3 regions of the Micromonospora sp. NPDC047620 genome follow, and region 3 is predicted to be linked to each of the others. Evidence: riboswitches for the same ligand, from Rfam matches in the RefSeq annotation. Region 3 holds a riboswitch; each other region holds the start of a gene.
The links. A riboswitch is a leader RNA that binds a small molecule or an ion and turns the genes downstream of it on or off. The one in region 3 is predicted to bind S-adenosylmethionine.
Positions count from the first base shown of each region.

Region 1: linked by a shared signal. The riboswitch ahead of thrC (threonine synthase) and the one ahead of ACGF5C_RS12080 (ABC transporter substrate-binding protein) in region 3 are both predicted to bind S-adenosylmethionine.
Region 2: linked by a shared signal. The riboswitch ahead of ACGF5C_RS17970 (aminotransferase class V-fold PLP-dependent enzyme) and the one ahead of ACGF5C_RS12080 (ABC transporter substrate-binding protein) in region 3 are both predicted to bind S-adenosylmethionine.

Region 1 is NZ_JBIDDG010000013.1:86,135-89,371, reverse strand. Features, by position in the region: gene ACGF5C_RS17890 (LysR family transcriptional regulator) at 1-406, shown strand, start outside; gene thrC (threonine synthase) at 434-1,720, opposite strand; SAM riboswitch class I at 1,731-1,866, opposite strand; gene ACGF5C_RS17880 (hypothetical protein) at 2,045-2,377, shown strand; gene ACGF5C_RS17875 (hypothetical protein) at 2,393-3,237, opposite strand, start outside.
Region 2 is NZ_JBIDDG010000013.1:106,826-110,062, forward strand. Features, by position in the region: gene ACGF5C_RS17965 (aromatic acid exporter family protein) at 1-728, shown strand, start outside; gene ACGF5C_RS17970 (aminotransferase class V-fold PLP-dependent enzyme) at 767-2,065, opposite strand; SAM riboswitch class IV at 2,112-2,233, opposite strand; gene ACGF5C_RS17975 (PrsW family intramembrane metalloprotease) at 2,297-3,237, shown strand, end outside.
Region 3 is NZ_JBIDDG010000008.1:155,885-159,121, forward strand. Features, by position in the region: gene ACGF5C_RS12070 (amino acid ABC transporter ATP-binding protein) at 1-345, opposite strand, end outside; gene ACGF5C_RS12075 (amino acid ABC transporter permease) at 348-1,127, opposite strand; gene ACGF5C_RS12080 (ABC transporter substrate-binding protein) at 1,169-2,023, opposite strand; SAM riboswitch class IV at 2,293-2,404, opposite strand; gene ACGF5C_RS12085 (hypothetical protein) at 2,500-2,934, opposite strand; gene ACGF5C_RS12090 (proprotein convertase P-domain-containing protein) at 3,173-3,237, opposite strand, start outside.

The DNA.
Region 1 (3,237 bases), on a different contig from region 3:
GATCGAGGACGTGCCAACGATCCGCGACTACTGGCTGCTCAACGACTACCGCGACGGCTGCCCGCCGCAGCAGCGCGGGGTGACGGTCACCTCGCCGGCGGAGATGGCGTACGTGATCCTCCAGGACCCGTCGGTGGTGGCCGTTGGTCCCCGCACGGCACGCGGGCTCTCGCCCCTCGCGGAGCTGCGCTTCGTGGAGCTGTCCGAGGTCGCCCCGGTGCCCTTCGTCGCGGCTGCCCGGCGGCACGACCGCCGGGCAGCCGTGCTCGCCTTCCGTCAGGTCGCGGCGACGGTCGCGCGCCGCCTGCACGGCGTGGCCACGCCGGCCGGTGACAGGCCGGACCGGGTGGCCGGCGTCGGGGCGAGGCGCGCGACCGGTGCCGGGGCGGGCCGGGCCGGCGGCTGAGCCGCGAGCGGTCGCCGGCCTCGGACCTCAGCCGAGGAGGCCGGCGTCGCGGGCGGCGCGCAGCGAGGGCCTGATGCGGTGGGTGGGACCGGCCTGGGCGGCGATCGCGTCGAGGGTCTTGAGCCCCTCGCCGGTGTTGAAGACGACGGTCTCCGCGGTCGGGTCGAGCCGGCCGGACTCGACCAGCTTGCGCAGCACCGCCACCGTCACCCCGCCGGCGGTCTCGGCGAACACGCCGGTGGTGCGGGCCAGCAGCCGGATGCCGGCGCGGATCTCGTCGTCGTCGACGTACTCCATCCAGCCCCCGGTGCGGCGCACCGCCTCCAACGCGTAGAGGCCGGCGGCCGGGTCGCCGATGTTCAGCGACTTGGCGATGCCCGTCGGCTTGACCGGGGTGATCGTGTCGGTCTCGGCGTGCAGGGCGGCGGCGATCGGGTTGCAGCCGGCCGACTGGGCGCCGAAGACCTTCCACCCGCCGGCCGGCGCCTCGACCAGCCCGATCTCGACCAGCTCGGCGAACGCCTTGTCGATCTTGGTGAGCAGCTCCCCGGAGGCCATCGGGATGACCACCTGGGCCGGGATCCGCCAGCCGAGCTGCTCGGCGACCTCGTAGCCGAGCGTCTTCGACCCCTCGGCGTAGTAGGGGCGGACGTTGACGTTGACGAACGCGGTGTCCTCGAACTCGTCCGTCTCCACCAGCTCGCCGCAGAGCCGGTTCACGTCGTCGTACGAGCCGTCGACGGCGACCAGCTCACCACCGTAGACGGCGGTCGTGACGACCTTGCCCTGCTCCAGGTCGCCGGGGATGAAGACCACCGACGGCGCCCCGGCCCGGGCGGCGTGCGCGGCGACCGAGTTGGCCAGGTTGCCGGTGGAGGCGCAGGCGTAGCGGCTGAAGCCGAGCGCCCGGGCGGCGGTCAACGCGACCGAGACCACCCGGTCCTTGAACGAGTGGGTCGGGTTGCCGCTGTCGTCCTTGACCCAGAGCGGGGCGGTGATGCCCAGCTCGGCCGCGAGGTGCGGGGCGGCGACCAGCGGGGTGAAGCCCGGGTCGAGGGTGACCCTGGTCGCCGGGTCCTGGCCGGCGGGCAGCAGCGCGGCGTACCGCCAGATGTTCTGCGGGCCGGCCTCGATCTGCTCCCGGGTGACCGTCGCCAGCGCGGCGGCGTCGTAGTCGACCTCGAGCGGGCCGAAACACTCGTAGCAGGCGTGCTGGGCGGCGAGCGGGTAGCGGGCCGAACAGGCGCGGCAGACCAGGGCGCGGGCGGGGCTGGCGGTGGTGTCGATGCCGGGGACGGCGAACGTCGACGTCATGTCGAGGGTCCTCTCATCTTTCCCCGCATCGCACTCTGCGGCGGGGACGGAATTGGCACCTGCCCCGCCGGTCGCTCTGCGGTGAGCGCGCGGGGTGGTTGCCGGGGCGTCGTCGGGCCGTATCCCTCAGCCCCTCTGGATGAGGTATGCAGTTGTGCCTGCGAGTTTAAGCACCGACGCCGCCCGGATCGACGGCAGGTCCCACGATGTGAGCGATCCCGCAGTCGCCGCCGAGCCGCAGGGGCGACGCTCCCATGAAGCGATGGTGTGCCCCTGACGCGCTCCCGTTACGGTGCAGGCACATCGACGGAAAGGAACGGGCGAATGCGTCGCAAGCTCGTCCCGGTGGTGGCGCTCTCCATGGCCTGCCTGCTGGCGGTGACCACCGCCTGCTCCACGGGCAACCGGAAGAAGCGGGACCGGTCCGCCGACCGGCCCGCCGGCACCGGCGCGAAGCGGGACGACGTCGGCGCCGCCCGGGCGACCCACCGACGCCCGGGTTGCCGACGACGGGGACACCGCCGACTCCGGCACCGCGCCGGACTCCCCCGACTCCCCCACCCGCAAGCGCAGGCCCCGTTCCCGCTGGTCCCGCCGGTGGTCGTACCGAGCCCAGGCCCGCGCCGGCCGATCTGCCGGCGCGGGCTCCGGCCGTGACGAGCATGCGCCAGCTCAGCCTGGGACCGGTCGGTGGGCCGGTGGCCTCGGTAGCCGTACGGATCCGGTGGCCGGGCAACCCTGCTGACTCACCTCGCCCAGGCAGCCCCACCCCGAGGTCGGGACGCGCTCGAAGTACTGGACGGGCTGCGAGGGGATGGCCTCGGTGGTGAGCGTGCCGGTGCCGCTCGGGATGCGCTGCTCGTGGGAACCGGTCGTGTCGGTGTAGGAGGCGACGATGTGCCACTCGCAGGTGTGGGTGGACACCTCCGGCTGGATACGGAAGGCCATGTTCGACTGGCCGTTGCCCAGCTCGACGACGTTGCGGCGGAAGTACAGCTGACCCTCCTGCGGCTCGCCCTCGTCCAGGACGTACGGGCCGTGCGGCTTGTCCGTCGGCCCACCGGTCAGGTCCCACAGCAGGCCCTGCCGGGACTCCGCACCCGCCGGGGGAACGGTGACGACGGTCTTCGCCGTGGGTACGCGGCACGAGTCCTTGACGGCGGTCATGTTGTTGATCGTGAGTCCGGCGGCGCGATCGCTGTTCAGGTTCAGGTCGAACGTCTGGGCATCGCCGCGGTTCTCGTTGCCGTCCTCGAGCGGCGCCACATAGGACGCGTGCTCGACCACCCGGCCGCCGAGCGGCTTCATGAACTCCCACACCTCTGACGCGTCGCCGTTCAGGGCGGTGAGGGTGGCCTGTTCGCCTTCGGTCAGCGGCCGGTCGAGCAGCACGGTGAAGGCCTCGGGCAGGTCCCGGTCGTAGTCGAGGGGAGTGACGGTGGACACGAACGCGGGTTGCTCCCGGTCCACCGCTTTCTGGGCCTGCTTGTCCGAGCGGGCCCGCTCGGTGGCCGTCG
Region 2 (3,237 bases), on a different contig from region 3:
ACGCGTTCGTCGGCGGCGGGATCGCGTTGCTGGTCACCTCGGTCCTGCTGCCGCTCAATCCGCTCCGGGTGATCAACCGGGCCGCCCGGCCGGCGCTGGACCTGCTCGCCGCGCAACTCGACGACACCGCCGACGCCCTCCGCCAACGGGACCGGGACAGGGCCCAACAAGCACTGGACCGGCTGCGTAACAACCAGGAGGAGCTGTCCACCTTCACCGAGGCGATCGAGGGGGCGAAGGAAACCGCCGTCCTCTCACCGGCCCGGTGGCACCGGCGGGACGAACTCACCCACTACGCCGACGCCGCCGACCCGATCGACCGGGCGATGCGCAACGCCGGCACGCTGATCCGACGCGCGGTCACCCTGATCGAGGACGAGGAGCCCGTGCCGGAGCCGATGCCGGACGCGGCGGCCCACCTCGCCGAGTCGGTACGCCTGCTCAAGCACGAGTTCGCCGTCGGCGAGGAGCCGGAGAAGGCACGGGAGCGGGCGCTGCGCGCGGTCAGCGAGGCCGGCCGGGCGTACGCCGAGGGGGTGGGCTTCTCCGGCAGCGTGGTGATCGCGCAGGTGCGCACCACGGCCAGCGACCTGCTGGTGGCCTCCGGGATCAGCCAGGAGGAGGCGAACCGCCTGGTCCGGGAGTCCTTCGGCGACCAGGACACCCCGAGCGGCCAGGCCGAGCCGGCCACCGCCCCGAAGCCGCCCACCGCCCCGCCGGTCGGCTGACCCGCCGGCGCGCGGGTCAGCCGTGCGGCGGCGGTCGTTCAGGCCGCCGCGGCGAGGGCGGCGAGCAGCCGGTCCACGTGTTCCGCCGTGCTGCCCAAGCCGACGCTCGCCCGCAGGGCGGTCGGCGGCAGGTCCCGCCGGCCGCTGCGCGCCGCCGCCTCGGCGAGCAGTCGCCGGGCCAGCGGGTGGGCGCAGAAGAGGCCGTCGCGCACCCCGATGTCGTGGTTGCCGGCCAGGTCCGCCGCCACGTCCGCCGAGTCCCGGCCGGCCACCACGAACGACACGATGCCCACCCGCGCCGCGTCCGGCCCGAAGGTGCGCAGCTCCACCACGTGCGGCAGGGCCGCCAGGCCGTGGCGCAGCCGGGCCAGCAGGGCCTGCTCGGCGTCGTGCAGCGCCGCCCGGTCGGCCCCGGCCAGGGCGCCGCAGACCGCCGCGAGGGCGACCGCGCCGAGCAGATTCGGCGTGCCCGCCTCGTGCCGGGCCGGTCCGGTCGCCCAGCGTACGTCGTGGGTGGCCGCGCCGACGTGACCGGTGGCGCCCCCGCCGGCCAGGTACGGCGGCGCGGCGTCCAGCCAGTCCGCCCGCCCGACGAGCACCCCCGCGCCGAACGGCGCGTACAGCTTGTGGCCGGAGACCGCGAGGTAGTCGACGTCGAGGGTGGCGACGTCCACCGGCGCGTGCGGGGCGAGCTGCGCGGCGTCCACGGCGATCCGGGCCCCGTGCCGCCGGGCCACCCGGGCCAGCTCCGCCACGGGCCAGCGCTCGCCGGTCACGTTGCTCGCCCCGGTCACCGCGACGAGCACGGGCGGGCGGCGGTCGGCGCCGGGGCTGCCCCCCGTGCCCGGCCTGCGCAGCTCGGCGAGGGCGGCGTTCAGCGCCCGGACCGCCTCGGCCGGCTCCCGCGGCACCGGCAGCCGGACCGATCCGCGCGGCCAGGGCAGCAGGTTCGCGTGGTGCTCCCCGCCGAAGGTCACCACCGTGGTGCCGGCGGGCAGCACCCGGGCCAGCAGGTTCAGCGCGTCCGTGGTGTTGCGGGTGAAGAGCACGTGGTCGCCGGCGCGGGCGCCGAAGAAGTCGCCGACGGTCTGCCGGGCGCGCTCGTAGGCGAGGGTGCAGCGCCGGGACAGCGCCCCCGCGCCGCGATGCACGCTGGCGTACCAGGGGAGCAGCTCGGCCACCGCGTCGGCGGCGGCCCGCGCGCACGGCGCGGTGGCCGCGTAGTCCAGGTTGACCTGGCCCGGCACGCCGAGCACGTCGAGCGGCCCGGCGGCCGCGGGCGGCGGCGCGGTCCGCGTCGGGTGCGGCGCGGGCGGGGGTACGAGGGTGACGGTCATCGGCCGACCTCCGGGTCCGGGGACCCCGGGTGGGCACACCGGGCGGGGTCCGCGCTTGCCCGGCACGCGGATCGGGCCGGGCCCGGTCATCACCCGGGGCACCCCACCGCGAACCTCGACGAGGGTTGCCGGCCAGCAAGCCGGGGCTTGACGCTGGCGCTCGTGACCTGCCGGCAGCATAGCGCGCGGATGCGCCCGGTCCAGCCGGCCGGGGGTGACTACGCTGACCGCATGGCCGACACCCCGCCCGGCGCACCCCTGCCGCCGTCGCCGACCGTGCCCGCCGTCCCGCCGTCGGGCGCGGCCGCTCCCCGGATGCCGCTGCGCCGGCTGGGCTGGCGGCGGGCCCTGGTGCTGGCCGGGGTCGTCCTGCTGATCGCCGCCTGCGCGGTGTTCATGGTCTTCACGCTCGGCGAGAGCCTCGGCGTGCAGGCGCTGCTGATCGGCCTGGTCGCGGCGATCCTCCCGGTTCCGGTGCTGGTGGGCTGTTTCCTCTGGCTCGACCGGTACGAACCGGAACCGCTGAAATACCTGATCTTCTGCTTCGCCTGGGGCGCGTTCGTCTCGACCGCCGCCTCGCTGACCGTCAACGAGTTCTCGTCCGGGCTCTTCGACGACTGGGGGCTGCCGACCGCGCTGACGGCGGTGCTGGTCGCGCCGTTCATCGAGGAGCTCACCAAGGCGCTCGGGCCGATCCTGCTGCTGATCTTCCGCCGACGGGAGATTTCCGGGATCACCGACGCCCTGGTCTACTGCGGGCTCTCCGCGATCGGGTTCGCCATGGTGGAGAACATCCTCTACCTGGGCGGCTACGGCTACGCCACCGGCGTCGAGCGGTACGGCCCGGCGACCGGCACGCAGCAGGTCATCGCGATCTTCATCGTCCGGATCCTGCTCTTCGGCTTCGCCCACCCGCTGTTCACCTCGATGACCGGGGTCGGGCTGGGCATCGCCGCCCGCACCGCCGACCGACGCGTCCGGGTGCTCGCCCCGATCGCCGGCCTGCTGCTGGCGATGATGCTGCACGGCCTGTGGAACCTGCTGCCCACGCTCACCCAGGCCACCGGTGAGGCGCTGATCATGCTGTACGGCTTCATCGGCGTGATGGTGCCGATCTTCTTCGGCATGGTCGGGCTGGCCGTGTGGCTGCGGGCCTGGGAGGGGCGGCTCAC
Region 3 (3,237 bases):
CTCACCAAGCTTCCTGATCCGGCGCAGCGCGAGGGTGATGTTGCGCAGCACGCTCATGTGCGGGAAGAGATTGAACTGCTGGAAGACCATGCCGACCCGCTGCCGCAGGGCGTCCGGGTCGTCGCCCAGCACGCTGCGCCCGTCGAGCAGCACGTCGCCCCGGTCGGGCTCGATGAGCCGGTTGATGGCGCGCAGAAGCGTGGACTTGCCCGAGCCGGACGGGCCGATCACGCAGGCCGTCGCGCCCCGCGCGACGTCCAGGTCCACGCCGCGCAGCACCCGGTGCGACCCGAAGGCCAGGTGCACGTCGCGGACGCTCAGGCTCACCGAGGTCGTCGTGTCGATGCTCATCGCTGGTTTCCTCCCGCCGCGCCCGGCAGCGCCAGGTCGAGGTCGTCGTCGGCGTCGGCGGGCGCGGCGGCCTGCCGGCCGTGCCGCAGCCGCCGGTCGATCCAGTTCACGACGTGGGTCAGCGGCACGGTCAGCGCCAGGTAGAACAGGCCGGCCAGCAGCAGCGCCGACTGGTTGCCGGTGTTCGCCGCGTAGTCCTGCCCGATCCGGAACAGCTCCCGCTGGCTGGCCAGCAGGCCGAGGAAGTAGACCAGGCTGGAGTCCTTGATCAGCGCGATCAGCTGGTTCACCCAGGCCGGCAGCACCCGGCGGATGCCCTGCGGCACGATCACCAGGCGCATCGCCTCGCCCCAGGACAGGCCCAGCGCCCGGGCCCCCTCCAGCTGGGCAGCCTCCACCGACTGGATGCCGGAGCGGAAGATCTCGCCGATGTAGGCCGCCGCGATCAGCGACAGCGCCAGGATGCCCAGGGGATACGGGTTGGGGCCCCACACCTCCATGCCCAGCGGCGCCAGACCGACGCCGATGAGCAGGATGGTCGCCGCAGCCGGCAGGCCGCGGAACACGTCGGTGTAGACCCGCGCCGGCCAGCGCAACCATCGGGTACGCGAGATGCCGGCGACGGCCAGCCCCATGCCCAGCACCGAGCCGAGCAGGGCGGCGGAGATCGCGAGGATCAGCGTGTTGGGCAGCCCGACCGTCAGCATCTCGGGCAGCGCCTCGCGCATGGAGTCCCAGTCGAAGAAGGTCTCCCACAGGGTGCTCAACGGATCCATCGTGTTCTCCTACCGTCCCGCTCGCTCGTCGTCCGTACGTGTCAGGAGGCGGCCGAGGCCGACGGCACCGGGACGGTGCCGCTGCCCGGCTTGAAGTCGGCGGGGATCGGGCGGCCCGGGTAGTACTGGGCCTGCAGGCGGCTCCACGTGCCGTCGGCGATCACCTCGTCGAGGCCCTTGTTCAGCGCCTCGCGCAGCTTGTCGTTGCCCTTGGCGAACGCGTACGCCGTCGGGGCCGGGCTGAGCAGCTTCCCCGCCACCTTGATCTTGCCGTTGCTGTCGGCGGCCGACTTGTCGCCGATCTCGGCGGGGGCGATCCAGGCGTCGGCGGTGCCGGCCTTGAGCTGGTTGATCGCGCCGTTGTAGTCGGGCACCCGGACCGGGTCGAGGCCCTCGCCGGTGGCGTAGTCGTCCTGGACGGTGCCCTGCACGACCACGACCCGCTTGCCGGCGAGCTGGTCGAAACCGGTGATCGACGAATTGGCCGGCACGTCGAGCCCGAAGTGGCCGAAATCGTAGCCGTTGCCGAAGTCGACGGTCTTCTTGCGGGCCTCGGTGATGGTGATCGAGGAGCTGCCGACGTCGAACTTGCGGTTGTTGACCTGCGAGAGCAGCGCGGAGAAGTCCGTCCCGACGAACTCGACCTTCAGGCCGACCTTCGCGGCGACCGCGGTGAGCAGGTCGTTGTCGAAGCCGGTGAACTTGCCGTCCTTGAGGTAGACGTTCGGCGGGGCGTCGGTGAGCGTGCCGGTGCGCAGCACACCCGGCTGGAGCAGGTTGTACGGGTTGTCGGTCGCCTCGGACGCGTCGTCGCCGCAGGCGGTCAGGGCGGTGGCGGCGAGGACGGCGGCGACGCCGAGGGCGGCGGCGCGGGTGAGGGCGGGAAGGAATCGCACAGGTGTCTCCGAAAGGGGTCTCCGACGGCGGGCACGGGCGTGCGTCGCCGGCGGTATGCCCGGTGGGCGTACCGCTGGGGTGGTCCTGGGAAGGGGTCTGGTGCGTGGCTAGCGCGGGTCGCCGGGGCGACACGAGGCGCTGCAGACCCGCATCATGTCGACGTGGCGGCGCCGGGTCAACGGCGGCGGCGTCGGGGCCGCGGCGGGGACCGCCGGTACGCAGATGCGGAAGGACATGGCTCTCCTCGGTCGTTGCTGACCTGGGAACCAGGCCACGCTTGCACCGAAGCTGCTCCGGTGCCTGGTCTTCACCCGGGGCACCCCTGCGCGGACGAGGGTTGCCGGCCAGCGAGCCGGGGCTTGACGCTGGCGCTCATGACCTGCCGACGAGGCTAGCAGCCTCCCGTGGTGGCGCGTCCAGCCGCTATGACCACCCTCACGTGGCGCCGCCCGGCGCGAGCGGACGCGAGGCCGACCTAGCGGCGAACCGAGGCCGACCCCGACGCCGAGCCCCGTGGCGAATCCCCGCCGCACCCGGGGCCGAACCGGCGGGCTCGGTCCCGGGCGGTCACTCCTCGATCGCGCCGCCCACGCGCCGCAGGTGCTGCCCCACACCACGACGCCGGCGACGCCGGCCTCGGCCCCTCCAGCACCGCCAGGCCGCCGACGCACGCCTCGTCCGTCCGGCCGCCGTTGTCGATCACCAGCACGTCCCCAGGGGTCGCGCCCGCGTACGCCTCCAGGAACACGTCGACGCTGCCGTGGTGGCGCACCGGCAGCACCCGCCCGGCGAGGCGGTGGCTGGGGACGACCGCCCGGATCCCGGCCGGCGCCGTGCGCGGCGGCACGCCCAGCCGTACGCAGGCGTCGGCGATCAGCGGCGTGGACAGGTCGGCGAAACGCTCCGGCATGAGGTCCTCCCGGCGGTGTCCGAGGCGTGGACGGTCATCGTAGGAAGGCCGGCCCGCGCGGCGGCCAGGTCCCGTCCGGACCCGCTGGGCCGGGCGACGAGGACCTCGACCGGAAGGGCGAGCCCCCGGCGCCGGCGACGGCCGCCACGGTGGGTGCGGGTCGGCAACGGATGTCGGGGCCCCGACTGGAGTTCAGCCGGGGCCCCGGTGTGGGGGTGCGCTGGTGGCGCCGTTGCCGCTAGAGCGTCAGCGTCCAGGTGTTGAGGTAGCCGGTGTCGCCGGGGGCGGCGTCCTGCACCCGCA